Regions from separate parts of the Pseudomonas sp. S9 genome, predicted to be linked through region 3. Evidence: predicted binding sites of a transcription regulator. Region 3 holds the regulator's gene; each other region holds the start of a gene.
The links. Region 3 encodes FliA, which starts transcription of late flagellar genes. Its sites were predicted from a motif close to CTAAAGTTTNNNNNNNNNNNGCCGNTAA; they were not measured.
Positions count from the first base shown of each region.

Region 1 (8,223 bases), on a different contig from region 3:
ATTGAAAAAATCTTTTTTACCCGCTGCGATTTTGCCGCTATAAGGTGCGCAAATGGCTTGCACAGCCCGGAGTGGAAGATATGAGCACTGACAAAGAAGACCTGGACCTCGACGACGACTTTGTCTCAGACGATAGCGATGATAACGATGCACCGGTTGAGGTGGCGAAAACCAACCTGACCAAGCGCCGCATCATTGATAATTTTCTGGACGAACGCCGCCTGAACAAACAGCTGGCTGAATACGATTTCGATTTGTAAGCACTGCCCTGCATCAACGGCCCTTCCTGAAGCCTATAGCGCAGCAGGATCGACTCAGCAGGTTGAAAGGCAATAGCGCGGTCCAGAACCAGCGCTATTGCATTGTTTCACCCCGCCAAACCAGTGGCTATTCAGCCAGTACCTTATCCAACGCGTCCGCCAAGGTTGCGACCGTGCGCTCCAGGTTATTGAGCTTATCAAGACCAAACAGGCCCAAACGGAAAGTCTGGAAGTCTGCGGGCTCGTCACACATCAGAGGCACGCCCGAGGCGATCTGCAAGCCCTGGGCAGCAAACTTCTTACCGGTCTTGATATCGGCATCATCGGTGTAGCAAACCACCACGCCAGGCGCTTCAAAGCCCGCCGCCGCCACACTTTTAAAGCCCTTCTCTGCCAGCAAGGCACGAACCCTATCGCCAAGCGCCTGTTGTTCATCGCGCACTACATCAAAACCGTACTGCTCGGTTTCTTTCATCACATCGCGAAAGCGCACCAGTGAGTCGCTTGGCATGGTCGCGTGATAGGCGTGACCACCCTGCTCGTAGGCGCCCATAATCTGCAGCCACTTTTTCAGGTCGCAAGCAAAGCTGCTGCTTTCGGTACTTTCGATACGCTCGCGAGCCAACTCGCTGAACATTACCAATGCGCAGCATGGCGACCCGCTCCAGCCTTTCTGCGGTGCGCTGATCAGAATGTCCACGGCATTGGCCTGCATATCAACCCACAGCGCACCAGAGGCAATGCAGTCGAGCACGAAGATACCGCCAACCGCATGCACCGCATCGCCAATGGCGCGCATGTAGGCGTCTGGAAGAATGATTCCAGATGAGGTTTCAACGTGCGGAGCAAAGACTACGTCGGGCTTTTCCCGATGAATCGCGGCAACCACTTCTTCAATAGGCGCTGGGGCAAACGCTGCCTGGGGCTCAGTGCTTACAGGCCGCGCTTTGAGTACGGTGCTGTGCGCAGCAATCTTGCCCATCTCGAGAATCTGCGTCCAACGGTAGCTGAACCAACCATTACGCACGATCAGGCATTTTTTATCGCCGGCAAACTGACGCGCGACGGCCTCCATGCCAAAGGTACCGCTGCCTGGAACCACGGCCACTGCATGGGCGTTATAAACCTGCTTGAGGGTGCGCGAAATATCATTCATGACCTGCTGGAATGACTGCGACATGTGATTCAGCGAACGATCGGTATACACCACCGAATATTCAAGCAGGCCTTCTGGATCAACAGATGAGACTGAATTGTGCATAGGGTTACCTTGTAGACAGTGGCAGTAAATGCGCAGGGCTCGGCTGGATTGCAGCACAGTGCCCTGGGCTGGCAAGTGGCAAATCAGTCGTTGCGTGAGGGCGACAACAGCTCGATCTTATAGCCGTCCGGGTCTTCGACAAACGCAAGAATGCTGGTGCCATGCATCATCGGGCCTGGTTCACGGGTAATCTTGCCGCCGCGCGAGCGGATGTCATCACAGGCTTTGTAAACGTCCTCGACTTCCAGGGCAATGTGCCCGTAGCCGTTGCCAAGGTCGTAACTTTCGGTGCCCCAGTTGTGGGTCAGTTCAAGTACCGAGTTGTGCGCTTCATCCCCGTAGCCAACAAAGGCCAGGGTGAATTTACCGTCCGGATAATCCTTGCGGCGCAGCAGGGTCATGCCCAGCACTTCGGTGTAGAAAGCGATGGATTTATCCATATCGCCGACGCGTAGCATGGTATGCAACAAGCGCATGATAAAGGCTCCATAGAGTCGTTATGGCAAATGCAAAAGGCCACTATTTGGCCTCTACTAAATGAAAGCCTATTGTGAGCGCCCTAACGGATTCTGACCAGTCTTGCGCTCGATCAAGCCCCTGGAGCGCTGGACCTGGATTATAGGGAAAGCGCTCTAAAGCGCTTTCTTGAGGGTTTTTCGGCCTAGATCGTCCTTGGCATCATGCGCCCGGTCCTTCTTGTCGGAGATACCATCTTTTGCGTCATCGACCTTATCTTTCTTGTCGTCCAGACCCATGCTATCGGAAGCGGCTTCTTTTGCATCACAGCGACCACCAACACCCACGGTGGCTTTCATGGCTGCGCTTTTAGCTGCCTTTTCAGGGGTGCAATCGGGGTCAATAACCCCAGCCTGGAGGTTCAAGCAAAACAGGCCAAGGCTTAGGCCAGCGAGTAATTTGTACATGAGCACTACTCCTTTTAAAGGCGGACAACGCGAAGGTTATCCGCCATGGCTCAAACGCCTGAACCGTCAGAGATGAGCCAACTTTTCACCTGTTCGCGCCAACCAATGACGCATAAAAAAGCCTCATATAGACAAGGCTATATGAGGCTTGATGGACTACTGAAAGCTTAGATCAGTTTGCGACCCTTGTTGGCAGCAATACGCATGCGCAGGGCATTCAACTTGATAAAGCCTGCGGCGTCTTGCTGGTTGTAGGCTCCGCCGTCTTCCTCGAAGGTTGCGATGTTGGCATCAAACAGCGATTCATCCGACTTGCGGCCGACAACGATAACGTTACCCTTGTACAGTTTCATGCGAACCACGCCGTTCACGTTGACCTGCGAGGCATCGATCATCTGCTGCAGCATGGTGCGCTCAGGGCTCCACCAGAAACCGTTGTAGATCAGGCTGGCGTACTTAGGCATCAGCTCATCCTTGAGGTGAGCGACTTCGCGGTCCAGAGTGATCGACTCAATGGCGCGGTGCCCCTTGAGCATGATGGTGCCGCCTGGGGTTTCGTAGCAGCCGCGCGACTTCATGCCGACAAAGCGGTTCTCGACGATGTCGAGGCGACCAATACCGTTCTCGCCACCGATGCGGTTGAGCTCGGTCAGCACAGTTGCAGGCGTCATTTCCTTGCCGTCGATGGCAACGATGTCACCCGCGCGGTAAGTCAGTTCGATGTAGGTTGGGGTGTCCGGCGCCAGCTCTGGCGACTTGGTCCAACGCCACATGTCTTCTTCGTGCTCGGTCCAGGTATCTTCCAGCACGCCGCCTTCATAGGAGATGTGCAGCAAGTTGGCATCCATCGAGTATGGCGATTTCTTCTTGCCGTGGCGCTCGATTGGGATGCCGTGCTTTTCAGCGTAATCCATCAGTTTTTCGCGGGACATCAGGTCCCACTCGCGCCACGGGGCAATCACCTTGACGCCCGGCTTGAGTGCATAGGCGCCCAGTTCGAAACGAACCTGGTCGTTGCCTTTGCCGGTGGCACCATGGGAAATGGCGTCAGCGCCGGTTTCGTTGGCAATTTCGATCAAGCGCTTGGCAATCAGCGGACGCGCGATCGAGGTACCGAGCAGGTACTCGCCTTCGTAAACAGTGTTGGCACGGAACATCGGGAAGACGAAATCGCGAACGAACTCTTCGCGCAGGTCATCAATGTAGATTTCCTTGACGCCCATGGCCTGAGCTTTAGCGCGAGCTGGCTCAACTTCTTCGCCTTGACCGAGGTCAGCAGTGAAGGTCACTACTTCACAGTTGTAAGTATCTTGCAGCCACTTGAGGATCACTGAAGTGTCCAGGCCACCGGAATATGCCAGGACTACCTTGTTTACATCGGCCATGCCATGAACTCCATGGGGTTGTACGGAAAGCCGACCATTCTACTGACCCTGGCGGCCAATTTACAGAGGCGCGACAGCTTAAGACGACGAGGCGACAAATTGTTTAGCCGATGCGACTGCAAAAACCCGGTCAGGAAGTCGCGGCGGGATCGGCTGGCGCTGTAGCTTTTGGCGCCGGAGCCGGCTCATCCGGGGCTTTTTCAACAGCCTGCTCGGGGACTTTATCCAAAGTGATGGACACGCGCCGGTTCTTCGCCCGATTGGCCGGGCTGTTATTGGGCACTATTGGGTAGCGCTCGCCGTGGAAGCGCATGGTGATTTGCTCCGCTGGCACACCGTGCGCTTCCAGGTAGCTCATGACCGCCATTGCCCGGCGCCGCGACAAGTCGCGGTTGGTCAAACGGCTGCCACTGTTATCGGAATGGCCCTCAAGCAGAATTCGATTGACCGCAGGATCCGACTTGAGGAAATCCAGGAGTATCTGCAGCTTGGCCTCGGCCATTGGATTAAGATCGACGCCACCATTGGGAAAGCCAATGCGACTCTGCCTGACCTGATTGAAGTTAACCGGAAGCAGCTTGGCGGTGCAGGCCAGGTAATCGGTGTAGGCCTTCTTGAACTTGACCGGTAGCAGGCGGACTTCAACCCGCTCTCCTCCTTGAATAGCCAGATGCTGCACCAACGGGCTGCGACCATCCAGCAACCCGGCGAGCAAACGTCCGGCTTGGGCCTGGGAACTGTTGAACGGAATATTGCCGTCGCTAACCCCAACCCGACCCAGGTTGATATCCGAGCGTCCCGGCTGCCACGGTGCGGCCGCCGCAAGCAAGGTTGCCGAGCCAGGGCTCAGCCAGCGGCCTTGGGTCTGCAAACGAAAAGTGGCTTGCTCACCAGCCTTCCTGACAAACTCACCGACGCCGAAATCCGTCACGGGCTGCGACAGCCGACACTCGAACTTATCGCCCTCCACTGTCCACTCAACATTCTCCAGACGCGTCTGAAAGCTAATGCCCCATGCAGGCAAACAGGTGCTCAAGCCAATGAGCAAGCACAGTGGGGTCATCGAAAGTTGGCGCACGGTGGGCTCCACACGTAATCACGGGTTTGCCTTTGATATCGGTTGCAGGCGCAAAAACTTAAGTACGCTGGTCGTGGATTTGCGCGTTAAGCGCACGGACGGCGTGCTCTGATGGGGGTTTTCCGGTAGGATTCGAGCCACGTTTTACCCGCCTGGAAGCCTCCATGATCGACCGTCTTACTCTGCTGCGTCCCGATGACTGGCATATTCACCTGCGCGACGGAGCTGTTCTGCCGCACACAGTGGCTGACGTTGCGCGTACTTTTAGCCGTGCCATCATCATGCCCAACCTGGTTCCGCCAGTACGCAACACCAGCGAAGCCGGTGCCTATCGCCAGCGCATACTCAGCGCCCGTCCGGAAGGCAGCCAGTTCGAACCGTTGATGGTGCTGTACCTCACCGACCAGACCAGCCCTGAAGATGTTCGCAGCGCCAAGGCCTCGGGCTTTGTCCATGCTGCCAAACTGTACCCAGCCGGCGCGACCACCAACTCCGATTCCGGCGTGACCAGTATCGACAATATATTCGCCACCCTGGAAGCCATGGCCGAAGTCGGCTTGCCGCTCTTGGTTCATGGAGAGGTGACCCGCAGTGACATCGATATCTTCGACCGCGAAAAACAGTTTATCGATGAGCACCTTGGTCGAGTGGTCGAGCGCTTCCCAACCTTGAAAGTCGTTTTCGAACACATCACCACCCGTGATGCCGTGGAGTTCGTCAAGGCCGCACCTGCCAACGTAGGCGCAACCATTACCGCTCACCACCTGCTATACAACCGCAATCACATGCTGGTCGGCGGTATTCGCCCGCACTTCTATTGCCTGCCGATCCTCAAGCGCAATGTGCATCAGGAAGCCTTGCTTGATGTCGCCACCAGCGATAATCGCAAGTTCTTCCTCGGCACCGACTCGGCGCCGCACGCCTTGCACGCCAAGGAATCAGCCTGTGGTTGCGCCGGCTGCTACACAGCCTTCGCCGCTATAGAGTTGTATGCCGAAGCTTTCGAGCAGCGCAATGCCCTGGACAAACTCGAAGCCTTCGCCAGCCTCAACGGCCCCGACTTCTATGGCCTGGCGCGCAATACCGAGACCATTACCCTGGTCCGTGACGACTGGGACGTACCGGCCAGCCTGCCTTTCGGTGAGCAAACTGTTACTCCACTGCGTGCTGGTGAAACCCTGCGCTGGCGCCTGCTGGAGCAAACTCAATGAGTGAAGATCAGTACGAAGAAGAACTGGAGGGCAACGCGCCCTCAGGCCCGCGCCACCCAATGGCGGCGCGTTTTCGCGGCTATCTGCCGGTGGTGGTAGATGTCGAAACCGGCGGTTTCAACAGTGCCACCGACGCGCTGCTGGAAATCGCCGCAACCACAGTAGGGATCGATGAACAGGGTTTTCTGTACCCCGACCACACCCACTTCTTCCGTGTAGAACCCTTTGCGGGGGCGAACATCGAACAGGCGGCGCTGGAGTTCACCGGCATCAAGCTTGATCATCCGCTGCGCATGGCGGTGAGCGAGGAACATGCCCTGACTGAAATCTTCCGTGGCCTGCGCAAGTCGCTGAAAGCCAATGGATGCAAACGCGCCATTCTGGTTGGGCACAACAGCAGCTTTGACCTTGGTTTTCTTAATGCGGCGGTTGCCCGTACCGGCATCAAGCGCAACCCCTTCCATCCATTCTCAAGCTTCGACACCGCAACCCTGGCTGGCTTGGCCTATGGCCAAACCGTTCTGGCCAAAGCCTGCCAGGCGGCGAGCATCGAGTTTGATGGTCGTGAAGCACATTCGGCACGTTACGACACCGAAAAGACAGCCGAGCTGTTCTGCGGCATCGTCAACCGCTGGAAAGAGATGGGTGGCTGGGAAGACTTCGACGACTGAAGCCCTTGCACGGGCGATGCTGAACTCATGAACAACGCATAAAAAAACCGGCCATAAGCCGGTTTTTTTATGCGCCAGGTAACGCTCAGGTGAGCAGCGCCCACCTGAAGGCAAACCCTTACAGGTTGGCAGCGTTCTCGGACAGGTAGGCAGCAACACCGTCTGGCGATGCAGTCATGCCTTTGTCGCCTTTCTTCCAGTTTGCCGGGCAAACTTCGCCGTGCTCTTCGGTGAACTGCAGGGCATCAACCAGACGCAGCAGCTCGTCCATGTTACGGCCCAGCGGCAGGTCGTTCACGATCTGCGAGCGAACAACACCGTTGAGGTCGATCAGGAAAGCGCCACGGAAAGCCACGCCGCCTTCAGACTCAACGTCGTAGGCTTTGCAGATGTCGTGGTTGATGTCAGCTGCCAAGGTGTACTTGACCTGGCCAATGCCGCCCTTGTCTACCGGGGTGTTGCGCCATGCGTTGTGGGTGAAGTGGGAGTCGATGGAAACACCGATCACTTCAACGTTACGCGCCTGGAACTCAGGAATACGGTGATCCAGAGCGATCAGCTCCGAAGGGCATACGAAGGTGAAGTCCAGCGGGTAGAAAAATACCAGGCCATATTTGCCTTTGATCGCAGAGGACAGGCTGAAGCTGTCAACGATTTCGCCTGTACCCAATACAGCTGCGACGTCGAAATCAGGGGCTTTCTTACCTACGAGTACGCTCATTCGATATCTCCTAAAAAGTTTTGAGTAGTGCGAGTAGCCTAGCGCTATAACACGACAACGCAATGACGCTCCCCGCACTGACTGGGCCCACCATCATACACTTCGATTTTAGGCCTCGCCCACCGCTTTTTGACCTTGGGTCCTGCAAGGCAACTCAGCCAGGGGATAACCGTTCATCAGGGTTTTTCGATTTATCCAACATACGCTGCGGATGGCTTTGACAAGCATTCTCATTAACATTAGTATCCATCGCAACGAAACAGTCTTTGAGCAGTGAGTCTTAACTATGTATGTCTGCCTCTGCGAAGGTGTCACTGACGGCCAGATCCGCGATGCAATCTACGAAGGTTGCTGCAGCTACCGTGAAGTCCGTGAAGCAACAGGCGTTGCCAGCCAATGCGGAAAATGCGCCTGCCTGGCCAAATCGGTTGTCCGCGAGACCCTGACCGAGGTCCATGCCAACCAGGGCGCCCTCGCCTATCAGGCCAATTTTGTAGCTGCTTGATATTTTTTATCGCAGCTAAAACCAGACCTATCCAAAGCCGGATTTAAGATCCGGCTTTTTTATGCCCAAAATTCAATGACTTAATACTTAGATGCAGAACTTAAACATTCGTATTAAGTTTAAATTTAACTTATCTATCAAACACTTAGGTTTGACAGTAGTAGTTTATGCGCTCAAAATTTGCTTCACATATTTTTTCGGCACAGGG
Region 1 covers NZ_AFFX01000002.1:117,973-126,195, reverse strand. The annotation lists gene PSES9_RS0104355 (PA3496 family putative envelope integrity protein) at 81-260, shown strand; gene PSES9_RS0104350 (aminotransferase class V-fold PLP-dependent enzyme) at 388-1,521, opposite strand; gene gloA (lactoylglutathione lyase) at 1,605-1,997, opposite strand; gene PSES9_RS22965 (hypothetical protein) at 2,154-2,444, opposite strand; gene PSES9_RS0104335 (argininosuccinate synthase) at 2,612-3,829, opposite strand; gene PSES9_RS0104330 (flagellar protein MotY) at 3,960-4,892, opposite strand; gene pyrC (dihydroorotase) at 5,072-6,118, shown strand; gene rnt (ribonuclease T) at 6,115-6,789, shown strand; gene PSES9_RS0104315 (peroxiredoxin) at 6,908-7,510, opposite strand; gene PSES9_RS0104310 (bacterioferritin-associated ferredoxin) at 7,797-8,015, shown strand.
Region 1: the regulator FliA is predicted to act here: its motif matches at 4,943-4,970, upstream of PSES9_RS0104330 (flagellar protein MotY).

Region 2 (8,223 bases), on a different contig from region 3:
CAAGATGGATTGGCGCGCGTGCAGCTTCATCGTAGGCAAAGGTTTTCAGCTCGCGCTTAGGCGGTGTGACCAGGCCAGCCCAGACGGTTTCGACCGAGGCAACTATCATTGCACCAACCAGCACCACGGCCATCGGGCCACGCTCGGTGTCGAACAGGCAAACCACGCGTTCGTTACGGGCGAATAACTCAGGCACGTTCTCAGCTGTGGCCTGGTTGACCGAGAACAGGCGACCTGGCACATAGATCATCTGTTTGAGTGTGCCGGACAGCGGCATGTGCACGCGATGATAGTCTTTGGGCGAGAGATAAACCGTTGCAAACTCACCGCCCATGAACGGGCTTGCCAGCTGGGTATCGCCGCCCAGCAATTCGACCACGCTGAAATTGTGCCCCTTGGCCTGGAATATCCGGCCGTGCTCGATTTTGCCAAGTTGGCTGATGGCGCCGTCTGCCGGGCAGAGCACTGCGTCATCGCTGAGGTCGAGTGGGCGTGCGTCGTTTTTGAGGGCACGGGTGAAGAATGCATTGAAATGCTCGAAAGCTGTTGGGTCTTCGACCTGCGCCTGGCTCATGTCGACGTTGTAGCGCTTGATGAACCAGTTGATCAGGCGATTTTTGAACCAGGCCGTGCGGCACTCAGCAGCGTAGCCGATCAGCCGCGACAACAAATGATGTGGCAGCAAATATTGGCTGATGATGAATAGGCGTTGTTTCATTGCAATTCCTTAGAGGCTTTCTTGATTGTGCAGTGCGGCGATGTTGCAGGCACTGCACTGGCTAATGCGTGTGCAAGCGATTGCTCAGCATTCTACCGGGGTATCGGGGTGGTTGCCCCATTCGCCCCAGGAACCGGCGTAGGCTTTGACATTGGGATAGCCCAGGGCTTTTGCCGCCAGGTAGGTAAACCCCGAACGATGGTGCGTCTGGCAATGGGTAATCACTTCTTTGTCGGGCGTGATACCGAGATTGTGCAGCACCTCGGCCATATCCTGGCGAATGCGCAGCGAGCGGGCCGGGTCCATGCCTGCGGTCCACTCAAAGTTAATGGCCCCAGGAATATGGCCGCCTTTGGCTGCCAGCACTTTCTCGCCACTGTATTCACTCGGGCCGCGCGCATCCCAAATTGCCAGGTCGCTGGCGCGGAGCCGGCTTTGCAGGTATTCGCGGCTGGCGACCGGGCTGTCATCGAGCTGCAGTTCGACCTTGGCGCTGTGCAGGGCTGGCTGGGCGACGCTGACTTCGCGGTGTTCCGCGAGCCAGGCGAGCAAGCCGCCATCAAGGTAGTGATAGTTTTTGTGTCCAATGATGTCGAGTAACCAGATGAAGCGTCCGGCCCAGCCACCGCCCTCGTCGTCATACACCACATAAACGGCATTGGGATTATGCCCAAGCTCGGTAAACATCTGCTCCAGGTTTTCATGGGTGGGCAGTAGGCCGGGCGCTGGTGGCAGGCCCAGTTGTGTACGCTTCGGATCGACAAAGTAGGCGCCTGGAATGTGCCCGGATGCGTAGCGCGCGGCACTGGTGAGATCGACCAGTATCAGTTCGGGGGCATCAAGGCGGCTGGCCAGCTCGGCAGGCTCAATAACCAGTGGGAGTTCAGCGAAGGCGGACATGCCGGACCTCAGTAAATAGGTTGCTGATGGGTTGATGGGCGCCATTGTAGCGGAAAGGCTGGATAAGCTTCGAACAACTGCTGTACGAGAGACGGCCTGTCGCGGTACGAGCATGATCTCAAGGGCTTGTCAGATTGTGTCCTCGGCATTTTGCTGTTCGCTCAGCGTCCGCGATTGGCAAAGTTGCTGATTGCACGCTCAATGCATTGGCTGGTTTTGGCGAAGAGCTGCAGGCGGCTTTCATCAAAGGCTGCGCCGCCGCAATCAGTGATCGCAATCATCACCACACGGCCATTGGCGCCCAGTGACCTGAGCAACAAATGTTCGCCAGTAAACAGCTCCTTGAGCGCACCGGGCAGGCGGGCAGAGAATTGCGCCATGTTTTCAGGCGTCAGGCGAAGCTGTCCGGGTTTGCTCAGCAGGGTACGAATCACCTGGCTGTGTTGTGGGTCAAGACTCAGACCGTTGGCTGCTTGATTGAGGCCGATGGGGTGTTGCGCGACCAGCTTGCTTTGCGTGCGATCCGCCAGGAGCAACAAGACGCGCTGCATGCCGCAGGCATGCAAGGCGCGGCTGGCGCAGGAAGTGAGTTGCAACACATTGTTAAACGCGCTTGGCTCGCTCAGCAGTTGCTGGCAAAGCTGGCGCCAGTCGTCCTTGTCGATGATCCCGGCTGGTGGCGGCTTGGCTGGCTGCAGGTGGCTGACATGCCAAGGCCAGAGCATTGCTTGCGCGGGATGCCAAAGGCCGTTGGTCACCAGTTTGCGCGCACTGATTGCGGCTTGTTGGTGGACCCACTGTTGCAGGTCTGCAACCGGAACTTGCAGGTACAAACCGGTAAGCTGCTGCCAGCGCAGGCTGTGCGGGCCATCCCAGGCGTGGTGCGCTGAAAGTGCCAGGCCGTTGGCCAGGAGAATGCAGTTGGCAGGCTGGCCAAACCAGCGCTGCAGGTCGGGGTCGGCATCCAGGCATTGCTGTTGGTGCAACGGGTGCTCATTGTCACGAGCAATCAGCAGGGCTTTGGCCAGAAAGCGACGGTCATTGAGCAGCAGCCGGTAGCTGTAGCAGATCCATTCGGGCAGCTTCCAGCGTTCGGCCAGGGCCAGGCAAAGCTGGAGTAGGGGCACGCCGAGCATGTCGATTTCGACCTTTTGCGCGGGTTCGGCCTTGACCAGCACGCGTTGCTCCCAGGTATCGAGCAAGTCGGGGTAGGCCGATACCAGTGCCCAGGCTGGGGCAAGAAACAACAGGCTGCCCCAGTGAATTTCCTGCCACAGCCGGGCCAGGCGGCTGGAGAACAGGCCATTTGCCTGCTGCGATGCATGTTGGCTAATCAATTGAATCTGGCGCAATGCGAGCGGTATTTCTTCGCTACTCAGGGCCGGTAGGCGTTCAAGCAGGGTTTGCGTGCGCTGCAGTCCAAGCCTGTTGAGTGCGTTTTCGAGGCTTTCAGCCGGTTCGCCCAGGCTGTTTTCCGAGGCATTGGCTTCGCGCAGTACGCTGATTGCCAAGGCGGGGCTGCTTTGAATTAATTCTGCTATCTCGCGCAGGGAGCGGCGACTGTCAGTCAGCGCTGCCAGGACTTTTTGTCGGCTTTCGATCTGTACGGGCAGTGGCTGTTTATCCAACAGCTCCAGCCATGCTTTCAATGTGCGCGGTCTAGCAATTTGATTGGGCATCGGGTGGGCCAAACTGGCTTTTATTATTAACTGACTATAGTCTCGCGCAAATCTTCCGATATAGAGAAGGGCTGTTTTAATTATTCCGGGTAACAGGCTGAAAAAACCAGGCGCGCCAAGGGTTGCGTTATCGGTTGAGCCTGGCACCGTGTTTGCTCGTGGCAGGTTGGCTCTTTCGGTCGTTCCCTTACTTCAAGGTCAGATAAGTTTTTAAATTATGGCAAAAATCATCGGCATCATAGTGGTGTTCGCCAGCGTCCTGGGTGGTTTCATCATGTCTGGCGGCCATGTCATGGCATTGGTGCATCCTTTCGAGGTGCTGATTATCGGGGGCGCGGCTTTGGGGGCATTCCTCCAGGCGAACCCTGGCAGCACCTTTATGCATGTGTTCAAGAAATCGTTGAAGATGTTCAGCTCGCGCTTCACTCACGCCTACTACCTGGATGTGCTGAAGCTGATCTACGAAATTCTTAACAAGAGCCGGCGTGAAGGCATGATGGCCATTGAGGCCGATCTTGAAGACCCGGCGGCGAGTCCCATCTTCAGCAAGTACCCGGCGATCCTCAAGGACGAACGGATGACTTCGTACATCTGTGACTACCTGCGCATCATGTCGTCCGGCAACATGGCCCCCCATGAGCTTGAAGGCCTGTTCGACATGGAAATCGCCAGTCTCAAGGAAGAGCTTGAGCATCCCAGCCATGCTGTTGCGAAGATTGCCGATGGCTTGCCGGCAATGGGTATCGTCGCCGCCGTATTGGGGATCGTGATTACCATGTCGGTTCTGGCCGAAGCCAATAATGCCGAGATTGGTGAAAAGGTCGGTACCGCACTGGCAGGTACCTTCATGGGGATCTTGGCCTCCTATGGTTTTTTTGGCCCCTTGGCCAGTTCCCTTGAGCATGACGCCAAGGAAGAGGTCAATGTCTACGAGGCGATCAAGGCGGGTTTGGTCGCATCTTCCTCGGGGATGCCACCGTCACTGGCTGTCGAGTTCGCACGTAAAGTCTTGTATCCGGCGCACCGCCCAAGCTTTATCGAGCTTGAACAGGCAATGCGCGGGAACTAAAGGCTGAATCATGGAGAATAATCAGCCAATCATTGTAAAACGCGTCAAGAAAGTCGTTGGCGGCGGGCATGGTGGTGCCTGGAAAATTGCCTTTGCCGACTTCGCAATCGCGATGATGGCGTTCTTTATGGTCATGTGGCTGATGTCGTCGGCCACGCCTGAACAGAAAAAATTGATTTCCGGCTACTTTCAGGACCCGATCGGCTTTACTGAAAGCGCCAGCCCTTATGTGATTGATCTGGGCGGTTCGCCAACCCCTTCACCCGACCGAACATTGAATCCCGAGATTCAGCCCCAGGAGTCGGAAAGTGCCACCGATGTGCAGCCGGGAGATGCCGACTCCAGCTCGGTTGATCCGCAAAAGGCCGAAAGCATTGCCGAGCAAATGGAGCGCGAGCGCCTGGAGCTTTTGCTGCAGGAACTGCAGAACAAGGTCAACGAAGATCCGCAATTGCGTAATTTCAAGGATCAGATTCTCTTTGAAATCACCCAGGATGGCTTGCGTATCCAGATCATGGATGCTGAAAATCGGCCCATGTTCGCCATCGGTAGTGCACGCCTGCAGCCTTATTTCGAGGATATCCTGCTGGCGCTGACCGACACCATCAACGCGGTGCCGAAAAAAATCAGCATCAGCGGCCATACCGATGCCAAGCCCTTTGCTGGCACTGGCGGTTTTGGCAACTGGGAGTTGTCGGCCAATCGCGCCAACGCGGCGCGTCGGGTGTTGGTCGAGGGTGGTTATGACGCCGATAAAGTGGCGCGGGTGGTGGGCTATGCGTCTTCGGCGTTGTTCGACCGGGAGGACCCCTTTAATCCGGTCAACCGGCGTATCGACATAGTCGTATTGACCAAGCGGGCGCAGCGCGCCATCGATGGCGCCCAGGGTTCGGGGGAAGCGGCTGAGCCTGGGGCTTCAGCCAAGCCGGACGCCCCGGCCCCGGCGGCGCCAGATATCTTGCCATCTGAAGAGATCAAGCAGCGCTTGAATATCTTTGAAGACGGAACGCTCAAGGTCGATAAGCCCGAGCTCTAGGCATAGGCATCAGCGCTGCCGGCCCTTTTCCTTAATACTCGTCTTCAGGCAGGCTGGCCAGGATATGCCGGTAGCTGGCCATGCGTTGTGGCTGGATACGGCCTTCTTCAAGGGCCTTGAGTAGTGCGCAGCCTGGCTCGCGATCATGCTTGCAGTCGCGAAAGCGGCAGTGGCCGAGCAGTTCGTGGAACTCGATAAACCCGGCTTCAACGTCATCACGGCTGACATGGACCAGGCCAAATTCGCGAATTCCGGGCGAGTCGATCAATTCGCCGCCACCCGGGAAGTGGAACAGGCGCGCCGTGGTTGTGGTGTGAGTGCCTTTTCCGGTCAGCTCGGACAAAGGGCCGACGCGGGTTTCCACCTCGGGCAGCAAGCTGTTGACCAGCGACGACTTGCCAACCCCTGATTGGCCAACGAACACACTGACATGGCCGTCAAGCTGCTGCATGAGCTGCTCCATGCCGTCGCCCTGATGGGCCGAGACCTCAAGCAGTGGATAACCTAGCTGGCGATAGACCGCGAGCATGGCATTGAGTGCGACAGCGTTTTGCTCATCGATCAGGTCTGCCTTGTTGAGCAATAGCAAGGGGCGGATGCCTGCATGCTCGGCGGCGACCAGGTAGCGGTCGATCAGGTTGGCATGGGGTTCCGGCAGCGGCGCAAAGACAATGACGATCAGGTCAACGTTTGCTGCCACCGGTTTAAGTTGGCCACGGGGGTCAGGGCGGCACAGCTCTGTGTTGCGCGGCAGTTGCGCAACAATTACGCCAATCCCCTGATTGCCTGGGCGCCAGACTACACGATCACCAGTGACCATGGTTGGCAGGTTGGCGCGCAGGTGGCAGCGGAAGAACTGCCCAGCCATTTCCCCTTCGAGCGCTTCGACCTCGACTTGAACGCCAAAGTGGGCGATCACCAGCCCGGTTTGCTCTGGGCCAAGGTCGCCGCCTTCCAGCGTTTGCAGTGCTTGTGATTCGCGCTTGGCGGCGCGGGCAGCACGCTCGCCCTGGATTTTTTCGATGCGCCAGTTTTGCCGGCGATTGAGTTGGCGTTTGGCCATGGAGTTTCCGAAGGTTTGGTACTTAAGGGTGGCAGAGTTACAGCCGTTTATTTTGCTTGCGATTCTACCACGCGCGGCGCCAAAGACTGCGGCTGCGACTAAACTGCGAAGCGCATCGGCCTGGACAGGCAGGCAATGAAATCCTGATGCTGCACTATTGAGGGGGCGTTTTGATGGGGTGGGTTGAGGGGCTGCGCGGATTGGCTCAGCGTTATCCGGCATTGGTGGCGCTGCTTGCACAGTTGACGGCGACCGCATTGCTGACGGTCATTGTGCTGTTTGCCAATTACATTGCGCACTGGCGCTTTGCCTGGCTGACAGCGGGCCTGCTGCAAGGTTTGATGGCGGCAAGCATTGGCCGCTGGCTGGGCTTGTCGCGTTGGTGGTGGTGGCTGAACCTGGCGTTCGTACCTGCGTTGTTGGCCTTTGGCGGCGCGCCGTTGCCGTCCTGGCTGTTCCTGCTGGTGTTTTTTATTTTGCTGTTGCTCAACTGGAACAGTTTCAGTGAACGGGTGCCGCTGTACCTCACGGGTGCGCAGGGCACGCAGTTGCTGGCCGATATCCTCGCCCGGCAACCTGCGCCGCTGCGTTTTGTCGATTTGGGATGCGGTCCCGCAGGGCCATTGCTGGCGCTCGCCCGGCAGTTTCCTGAAGGGCGCTTTGTGGGCGTCGAAACCGCGCCATTATCCTATTTGCTGGCCTGGCTTCGGTCATTGTTTCAGCGCAATTGCAGCATTCGCTACCAGAGCCTTTGGCGCACAGATTTGACTGAGTTCAATGTGGTGTACTGTTTCTTATCACCAGCGCCCATGCCGCAGCTCTGGCAAAAGGTATGTGCCGAGATGCAGCCCGGTGCATTGTTTGTGAGCAATACCTTCGCCGTGCCTGGCGTGCCGGCGGACCGAGAGCTGGATTTACATGACTGGCGCGACTCGAGCCTGCTGCTTTGGCGTATCCCCGGCTGATTTATTGGTTAAACTTGCGGCGCCAGGGTTTATTGATGTTTCGTCGCGAGCATCCTTAGCCATAGGGCCGGCAGCGTCAACAGACCCGCAGAGGAGCGATACATGCAAAACGCAAACAACTTGATTTGGATCGACCTGGAAATGACCGGGCTTGATCCTGAGCGTGATGTCATCATCGAGATGGCCACAATTGTCACCGACAGCGACCTGAAGATCCTGGCCGAAGGGCCGGTCATCGCTGTGCACCAGAGCGATGAAGCGTTGGCAGGCATGGATGAATGGAACACCCGCACCCATGGTGACAGCGGGCTGACTCAGCGGGTGCGCGAGAGCAAGATCAGCCAGGCTGAGGCCGAAGCACAAACCATCGCCTTCCTTGAGCAATGGGTACCGAAAGGCAAGTCGCCGATTTGCGGCAACAGCATTGGCCAGGATCGTCGTTTCCTGTATCGCTACATGCCTGCGCTGGAGGCGTACTTCCACTACCGTTACCTGGATGTCTCGACCCTGAAGATCCTGGCGGACCGTTGGGCGCCGCAAATCAAGGAAGGCTTTGTCAAGAAAGGCACCCATCAGGCGCTGGATGATATTCGCGAGTCCATCGCTGAGCTGCAGTACTACCGCGAGCACTTCCTCAAGGTCTGATCAGGCTTGATTGTGGCGCTTGAGCGCCCATTCGACATGCTCGCGTACCAATGCCGAGGAATGTTCGCGGCGTGCCTTGAGCGCCTCGATCACCGGGATGCTCGAGGGGGCGTTGCCCAGGCCCACGGCCAGGTTGCGTAGCCAGCGT
Region 2 covers NZ_AFFX01000008.1:2,003-10,225, reverse strand. The annotation lists gene asd (archaetidylserine decarboxylase) at 1-724, opposite strand, end outside; gene PSES9_RS0115365 (rhodanese-like domain-containing protein) at 803-1,618, opposite strand; gene PSES9_RS0115360 (HDOD domain-containing protein) at 1,780-3,297, opposite strand; gene motA (flagellar motor stator protein MotA) at 3,515-4,366, shown strand; gene motB (flagellar motor protein MotB) at 4,377-5,402, shown strand; gene rsgA (small ribosomal subunit biogenesis GTPase RsgA) at 5,434-6,465, opposite strand; gene PSES9_RS0115340 (class I SAM-dependent methyltransferase) at 6,639-7,430, shown strand; gene orn (oligoribonuclease) at 7,533-8,075, shown strand; gene queG (tRNA epoxyqueuosine(34) reductase QueG) at 8,076-8,223, opposite strand, start outside.
Region 2: the regulator FliA is predicted to act here: its motif matches at 3,332-3,359, upstream of motA (flagellar motor stator protein MotA).

Region 3 (8,223 bases):
GATGCCAATCAGGCTCAGGACATCCATTAGATGCAGGCCTGGGTAATGTGCCGGCCGATATCATCCAGCGGGTAGACGGCATCGGTCAGGTTGGCCTTGACCACTGCCATTGGCATGCCGTAAATCACGCAGCTGGCTTCATCCTGGGCCCACACCTGGCTGCCATTCTGCTTGAGCAGGCGCGCACCTTCACGGCCATCGGCGCCCATGCCGGTGAGTACCACCGCCAGCACCTTGTCATGATAGGTACGCGCCGCCGAGCCGAAGGTAATGTCGACACAGGGCTTGTAGTTAAGCCGCTCATCGCCCGGCAGGATCCGTACCGAACCCCGCGCGTCAATCATCATTTGCTTGCCGCCGGGGGCCAGCAACGCCAGGCCGGGGCGCAGCAAATCGCCGTCCTCGGCCTCCTTGACACTGATGCGGCAGAGCTTGTCCAGCCGCTCGGAAAAAGCCTTGGTGAACGCCGCTGGCATGTGCTGGACCAGGACGATCGGTGCCGGAAAATTGGCAGGCAACTGGCTGAGCACGCGCTGCAGCGCCACCGGACCACCGGTTGAAGTGCCGATCGCAACCAGTTTATAGGCCCGCTGCTTGGGCGCGGCACCAGTACCTGCATGGCTATGCGACCCGGAAGGCCGTGTGGGTTCAACAACTGGACGTGCCGGGCTGCTCAGCGGTGCACTGCTACGCCTGGGCAATGCGGTTGTAGTAGCCGTGGTTGGCGCCTGCCCAGATGAAACCGGCGGTGCCGAGCTGAGGCTGCGCCTGTTGCTGCGTGCAATGCTGTGGACTTTCTCGCAGAGCAGCTGGCGAACCTTGTCCGGGTTGCGCGAGATATCCTCAAAATTCTTTGGCAAAAAATCAACCGCACCCGCATCCAGCGCATCGAGCGTGACGCGAGCGCCTTCATGAGTCAGCGAGGAAAACATCAGTACCGGTGTTGGGCAGCGCTGCATGATATTACGCACTGCCGTGATGCCATCCATCATCGGCATTTCGTAATCCATGGTGATCACATCAGGCTTGAGGTTTTGCGCCTGATCGATCGCTTCACGGCCATTGGTTGCCGTGCCGATGACTTGAATATTCGGATCCGAGGAAAGGATTTCAGAGACTCGACGGCGAAAAAAACCGGAGTCATCCACTACCAATACTTTTACAGCCATTAGAGCTCCTTTTCCGCGCAGACAGGGCTGCGCGGGCGACAGTCACATGCGGCGTGCGTAATGTTTGAGCATGCTCGGCACATCGAGAATCAGCGCAATACGCCCGTCCCCCGTGATGGTCGCACCCGACATGCCGGGCGTGCCTTGAAGCATCTTGCCAAGCGGCTTGATCACCACTTCTTCCTGGCCCACCAACTGATCGACCACAAAGCCTATGCGCTGGCTGCCGACAGTCAAAATCACAACGTGACCTTCGTGTTGTTCTTCATGCGCGGCGCCTTTTACCAGCCAACGCTTGAGGTAGAACAATGGCAAAGCCTTCTCCCGCACCACGACCACTTCCTGGCCATCAACAATGTTGGTACGCGACAAGTCGAGGTGGAAGATCTCGTTGACGTTGACCAGCGGAAAAGCAAAGGCCTGGTCGGCCAGCATCACCATCAAGGTTGGCATGATCGCCAGGGTCAAAGGCACCTTGATCACGATCTTCGAGCCCTGGCCCTTGACCGAGAACACGTTGACCGTGCCGTTGAGCTGGGAAATCTTGGTCTTGACCACATCCATGCCGACACCCCGGCCGGACACGTCGGATATCTCGGTTTTAGTCGAGAAACCGGGCGCAAAGATCAGGTTGTAGCATTCAAATTCATTGAGCCGGTCTGCCGCGTCTTTTTCCAACAACCCCTTTTCGACGGCCTTGGCACGCAATACGTCGGCATCCATGCCCTTGCCGTCGTCGGTGATCATCAACAGGATATGATCGCCTTCCTGTTCGGCCGACAACACCACCTTGCCACCACGCGACTTGCCTGCCGCCTCGCGCTCAGCGGGCGACTCGATACCGTGGTCAACCGCATTGCGCACCAAGTGCACCAGCGGGTCGGCCAGGGCCTCGACCAGGTTTTTATCCAGGTCGGTTTCTTCGCCGATCAACTCCAGGCTGATTTCTTTTTTCAGGTTGCGGGCCAGGTCGCGAACCAGCCGCGGAAAGCGACCAAATACTTTCTTGATGGGCTGCATGCGGGTTTTCATCACCGCGGTCTGCAAGTCAGCAGTGACCACATCCAGGTTCGATACCGCCTTGCCCATGGCTTCATCGTTGCTGCTTGCACCCAGGCGAACCAGGCGATTACGCACCAGCACCAGCTCACCGACCATGTTCATGATTTCATCAAGGCGCGCGGTATCAACCCGAACCGTGGTTTCCACTTCGTTGGCTGGAGCCGCCTTTTCAGGAGCCGGCGCAGCTGCCGCAGCTCGGGCTGGTGCAACCTTTGCGACTGCCGCAGTTGCCTGGGCAGGCTGTACGTCGGAGCCGACAACCTTGGCAACTGGCTCGCTAAACTTGCCTTTGCCGTGCAGCTCATCAAGCAAGGCTTCAAATTCGTCGTCGCTGATTTCATCGCTGGCAACCGCCGGCGTGGAGGCGCTTTCCACTGGCTCAGAAGCTGCGGCAGGCTCAGCCACCTTGGGCGCTACGAACTGGCCTTTGCCATGCAACTGATCGAGCAAGGCCTCGAACTCATCGTCAGTGATTTCATCACTGGCTGATTCGGCAGCCGGAGCTTCGGGAACCGCCGCCTCGGCCTTGGCTGGCGCGGTTGAAGCCTCGCCTGTGGCGAACTGGCCCTTGCCGTGCAATTGATCAAGTAGCGACTCGAATTCATCGTCAGTGATTTCATCACTGGCAGCCGGGGCATCGACCTGCTGTGGCGTTTCGTCAAGGGCGTCGAGCAACTGTTCAAATTCGCTGTCGGTAATATCGTTGGAGGTTGCCGCAGTCGGCGCAGTAGCAGGCGCAGCAACAACTGGCGCTGGGCTGGCGACGCCCGCAGCAGGCGTTGGCTCAGCCAGCTGGGCCAATGCAGCCAATAGCTCCGGGGTCGCGGCAGTGGGCGTGACACCTTCGCGTACTTCACTGAACATGCCATTGACGGCGTCCAGTGCCTCAAGCACAACGTCCATCAACTCCGAATCGACCCGGCGTTCGCCTTTACGCAAGATATCGAAGACGTTTTCCGCAATATGACAGCACTCCACCAACTCATTGAGCTGGAGAAAACCGGCACCGCCTTTAACTGTGTGAAATCCCCGAAAAATCGCATTGAGCAGATTCATATCATCCGGGCGGCTCTCAAGCTCAACCAACTGCTCGGACAATTGTTCGAGTATCTCGCCGGCCTCTACCAGGAAATCCTGGAGAATTTCTTCATCGGCGCCGAAGCTCATATGGACGTGCTCCTAAAATCCCAGACTGGACAACAGATCATCGACGTCATCTTGACTCGCTGCGACGTCATCAAGCTTATCGGCATGAATCTGCGGACCTTCACCCTGAGATGGATTTTTTTCTTGTTGTTTTTCTGCACGCAATGCCTCCTGGTCATGTTCGATGCCGGCATAGCGATCAACCTGGGTGGCCATGAGCATCAACTTGAGCAGATTGCTTTCAACTTCAGTGACCAACTGGGTGACGCGCTTGATCACCTGGCCGGTCAGGTCCTGGTAATCCTGGGCCAGGAGAATATCGTTCAAGTGCCCTGACAACTTGCCACTGTCTCGCTCGCTATTGACCAGGAACAACTCGACTCGCTTGGCCAGCTCACGAAAATCTTCGGCGCCCATTTCGCGGCGCATGAAACGCCCCCAGTCGGCACTCAGGCTCTGCGCCTCGGTGCGGATATCATTGACCAGCGGCGCACTCTGCTCGACCAGATCCATGGTGCGATTGGCCGCATCCTCGGTCATTGTCACCACGTAATTGAGGCGTTCGGTTGCGTCGGTAATCTGCGAGACTTCGGTCGCATGGGGCAGGCGCGGGTCAAGCTGGAAGTTGACGATTGCGCTGTGCAGCTCGCGCGTCAGCTTGCCGACTTCGTGATAAAGACCACGGTCGCGCACTTTGTTCAGTTCATTGATAACCTGGACAGCATCACCAAAATTGCCGCGCTCAAGGCTTTCAAGCAATTGGTGGGCATTACTTTTCAGGGTCGATTCAAAGTCACCCACTTGGGAATCATCGTGTTCCATAACAACCTCAGCGCAGACATCAGCCGTTTACACGCTCAAATATCTTTTCTATTTTTTCTTTAAGCACTTGAGCAGTGAAAGGCTTCACCACGTAACCGTTTACACCGGCCTGGGCAGCCTCAATGATCTGGTCACGCTTGGCTTCAGCGGTCACCATAAGTACCGGCAGTTGTTTCAGCCGTTCATCCGCACGCACTGCGCGCAACAGCTCAATACCGGTCATTCCCGGCATGTTCCAGTCAGTCACCAGAAAGTCGAAACTGCCGCTTTGCAGCATTGGCAGTGCAGTGGTGCCATCATCGGCTTCAGCAGTGTTAGTAAACCCCAGATCACGCAGGAGGTTTTTGATAATGCGGCGCATCGTTGAAAAGTCATCAACGATGAGGATTTTCATGTTCTTGTCCAAGTCGACCTCCGTACCTTCCCCAGTGCACTCAGCAGCCTGAATGCACCCTCTAATCGTGAAACCGGCCTGGCTAGGCACCTGCGTGCCTCGCTATACAAGGTTTTCAGTATCCAACTATTTATCCAGCTCGCCACTCGCCCAGGCGCGCACGCAAACGTGCGGCGCACTGGCTGTGCAACTGGCTTACCCGAGACTCGCTCACGCCCAGCACTTCACCAATTTCCTTGAGGTTGAGCTCTTCGTCGTAATACAACGAAATGACCAATTGCTCGCGCTCCGGCAAGTTGCCAATCGCATCGGCAAGCGCTTTTTGAAAGCGCTCTTCCTCGAATTCGCGTGATGGGCCTGATTGACTGCTACTCACATCTTCATGCAGGCCGCTATTTTCTCCGTCCTCAAGCAGGTCGTCAAAACTGAACAGGCGGCTGCCCAAAGTGTCGCCAAGAATGCCGTAGTAATCTTCGAGACTCAATTGGAGTTCGGCCGCAACTTCGTGATCTTTAGCGTCACGACCTGTTTTTGCTTCAATTAATCGAATTGCATCACTGACCATGCGGCTATTGCGATGCACCGAACGCGGTGCCCAATCGCCTTTACGCACTTCATCAAGCATTGAGCCACGGATACGAATACCGGCAAAGGTCTCGAAACTGGCGCCTTTGGAGCCATCGTATTTTTTCGAAGCCTCAAGCAAGCCGATCATTCCGGCCTGGATCAAATCATCGACCTGAACGTTCGCAGGCAAGCGCGCCAAAAGGTGATAGGCAATCCGCTTGACCAATGGCGCATACCGTTCGATTAGCTGATGTTGCAAGTCTTTACCTTGCGCTTTGCTATACATTCGGAGTCCAGACGCCGCTGTCATGCCGGCGTATCAGTAGCAGGTTGTTGCACCAGACGCTCGACAAAAAACTCCAGATGCCCACGCGGATTGGCGGGTAAAGGCCAGGTGCAGACCTTCTGGGCTATTGCTCGAAACGCCATGGAGCATTTTGAACGTGGAAATGCTTCAAAAACTGCACGTTGCTTCTGCACGGCTTTGCGCACCGACTCGTCATAAGGCACGGTGCCAACGTATTGCAATGCGACATCGAGGAAACGGTCGGTGACCTTGCTCAGTTTGGCGAACAGATTTCGCCCTTCTTGCGGGGTGTGCGCCATATTGGCCAACACTCTGAAACGGTTCATGCCGTAATCGCGGTTAAGCAGTTTGATCAGGGCATAGGCATCGGTAATAGACGTTGGCTCATCGCAAACCACCACCAGCACTTCCTGCGCTGCGCGTACGAAACTGACAACCGAGTCGCCGATTCCGGCTGCGGTATCGACAATCAACACGTCAATATTTTCACTGATGTCGCTAAATGCCTGGATCAGGCCGGCATGCTGCATGGGCGATAGCTGAACCATGCTTTGCGTGCCCGAAGCTGCCGGCACAATGCGAATACCGCATGGCCCCTGGATGACCACATCGCGCATGTCGCATTCGCCACTGATGACATCTGCCAGCGTGCGCTTTGGTGTAAGCCCCAGCAGCACATCAATGTTCGCCAGCCCCAAGTCAGCATCCATCAGCATGACGCGCCGGCCTTCCTCGGCCAGCGCCATTGCCAGGTTGACGGACACGTTGGTCTTGCCGACGCCGCCCTTACCGCCAGTAACTGCAATTACTTGCACTGGGTGCATAGCCATTTAATTACGCTCCTTGTTCACGTTGGTCAGAAGCATCCTGTCCATTGAGCTTCGACTAAGATGAACACAACAAGCTTGCATGCAAGCTGTATCAAAGATCATGTGGTGACGCATCAACTCGCCTGTCTAGCCGGTTGCTGGTAAAGACCCGCAAAGACTTCAGCCATGGTGTCTTCGCAAGGTTCTTCCTGTGCTTGAAGGCCAACTGCGCGGCTGACCAACTGATGACTGCGCGGCAGCTGTAGATCATCAGGAATTCGAGGACCATCAGTCACATATGCAACTGGCAGGCGCTGGCTCATCGCCAACCCCAGAACCTCACCCATGCTTGCCGCTTCATCCAGTTTAGTCAGAATACAACCCATAAGCCCACAGCGCTTATAACTATGATAAGCCGATTTCAGTACCTGATTCTGACTGGTCGCGGCCATCACCAGGTAGTTTTTCGCATTAATCGAGCGGCTCGACAAGGCTTCAAGCTGCATTCGCAGCGCCGGGTCGTTGGCTGGCAGGCCTGCAGTATCGATCAAAACCACACGTTTGCGCATCAAGGGGGTGATGACCTGGGTCAACGATTGACTGGGATCAACCAGCGTCACCGGCACATTGAGAATGCGGCCCAGGGTTTTCAGTTGTTCCTGAGCGCCAATGCGATAGCTATCCAGGCTGACCAGCGCGATATTCTGCGCGCCGAACTTCAGTACATAACGCGCCGCCAGCTTGGCAATGGTCGTGGTCTTGCCCATGCCAGCCGGGCCGACCAGGGCAATAACACCACCCTCTTCCAGCGGCTCCTGCTTGGGAACCTGAATCGCGTGAGCCATATGTGCCAACAACATGCGCCAGGCCTGGCGAGGCTCGGCAATTTCGCCAACGCGCTCCAGCAAGGGCCGGGCGACATCCGCGGGCAAGCCCATGCGCTGCAGGCGGCGCCACAGGTTGGCTTGCTGGGGCCGACGGGTTTGCATCTGCCCCCAGGCGATCGAGCCGAGCTGGACTTCGATCAGCTCACGCAGCCCAGACAACTCAGAACGCATGGCATCGATAGTGTTTTGATCAACCGCCGCAGCCGCCGCTTTGGAAGATGCACGTACGGCAGCATCCAGCGGGCTTTCAACCTGCTCCGACAGCTCAGCGAATAGCTGCAGATCCTTGGCCACCTCAGGCTCGACGCGCAGGCTCAACTCAGCATGGGCCGCAGCAATTTTCGACTGGGTTTTGCGCAGTTCGGTTTCCAAGGCAGGGTTCGGCTGGCGCGCGGGCGCCGCAGGAACCTGGTAATCCAGCGCGGCGGTCAACTCGACGCCGCCCGCAACACGGCGATTACCGATGATCGACGCGTCAGCGCCCAGCTCTTCACGAACCAGCTTCATGGCTTGACGCATATCGGCAGCAAAAAAGCGTTTAACCTGCATACCTGTGACCTCGGTTTTGCGGCGGCTGGACAACATCTGTGCGATTCAGCACCGCTTAATTCTGACCCACCGTCGCAACGATGGTGACCTGCTTGTTATCGGGTATTTCCTGGTAAGCCAACACATGGGCATTGGCTACCGCCATTCGTGCAAAGCGCGAGAGCATCGCCCGAACCGGCCCGGCGACCAGAAGAATCACTGGCTTGCCGAGCATTTCCTGGCGCTGAGCTGCATCGATCAAGGAACGTTGCAGCTTTTCAGCCATGCCCGGCTCCAGCAAGATGCCTTCCTCGGAGCCTTGACCGGCCTTCTGTACGCTATTTAGCAATATCTGTTCCAACCTTGGCTCCAAGGTGATCACAGGCAGCTCGGGCTCTAGTCCCACAATGCTTTGCACTATTGCACGGGATAGCGAAACACGAACTGCCGCCACCATAGCGGCGGGATCTTGACTCTTTGGCGCGACATTGGCGATGGCCTCGGCAATGGTCCGGATATCACGCACCGGCAC
Region 3 covers NZ_AFFX01000001.1:47,294-55,516, reverse strand. The annotation lists gene PSES9_RS0100290 (flagellar motor protein) at 1-27, opposite strand, end outside; gene PSES9_RS0100285 (protein-glutamate methylesterase/protein-glutamine glutaminase) at 27-1,169, opposite strand; gene PSES9_RS0100280 (chemotaxis protein CheA) at 1,212-3,398, opposite strand; gene PSES9_RS0100275 (protein phosphatase CheZ) at 3,411-4,199, opposite strand; gene PSES9_RS0100270 (chemotaxis response regulator CheY) at 4,219-4,593, opposite strand; gene fliA (RNA polymerase sigma factor FliA) at 4,724-5,470, opposite strand; gene fleN (flagellar synthesis regulator FleN) at 5,467-6,297, opposite strand; gene flhF (flagellar biosynthesis protein FlhF) at 6,411-7,712, opposite strand; gene flhA (flagellar biosynthesis protein FlhA) at 7,768-8,223, opposite strand, start outside.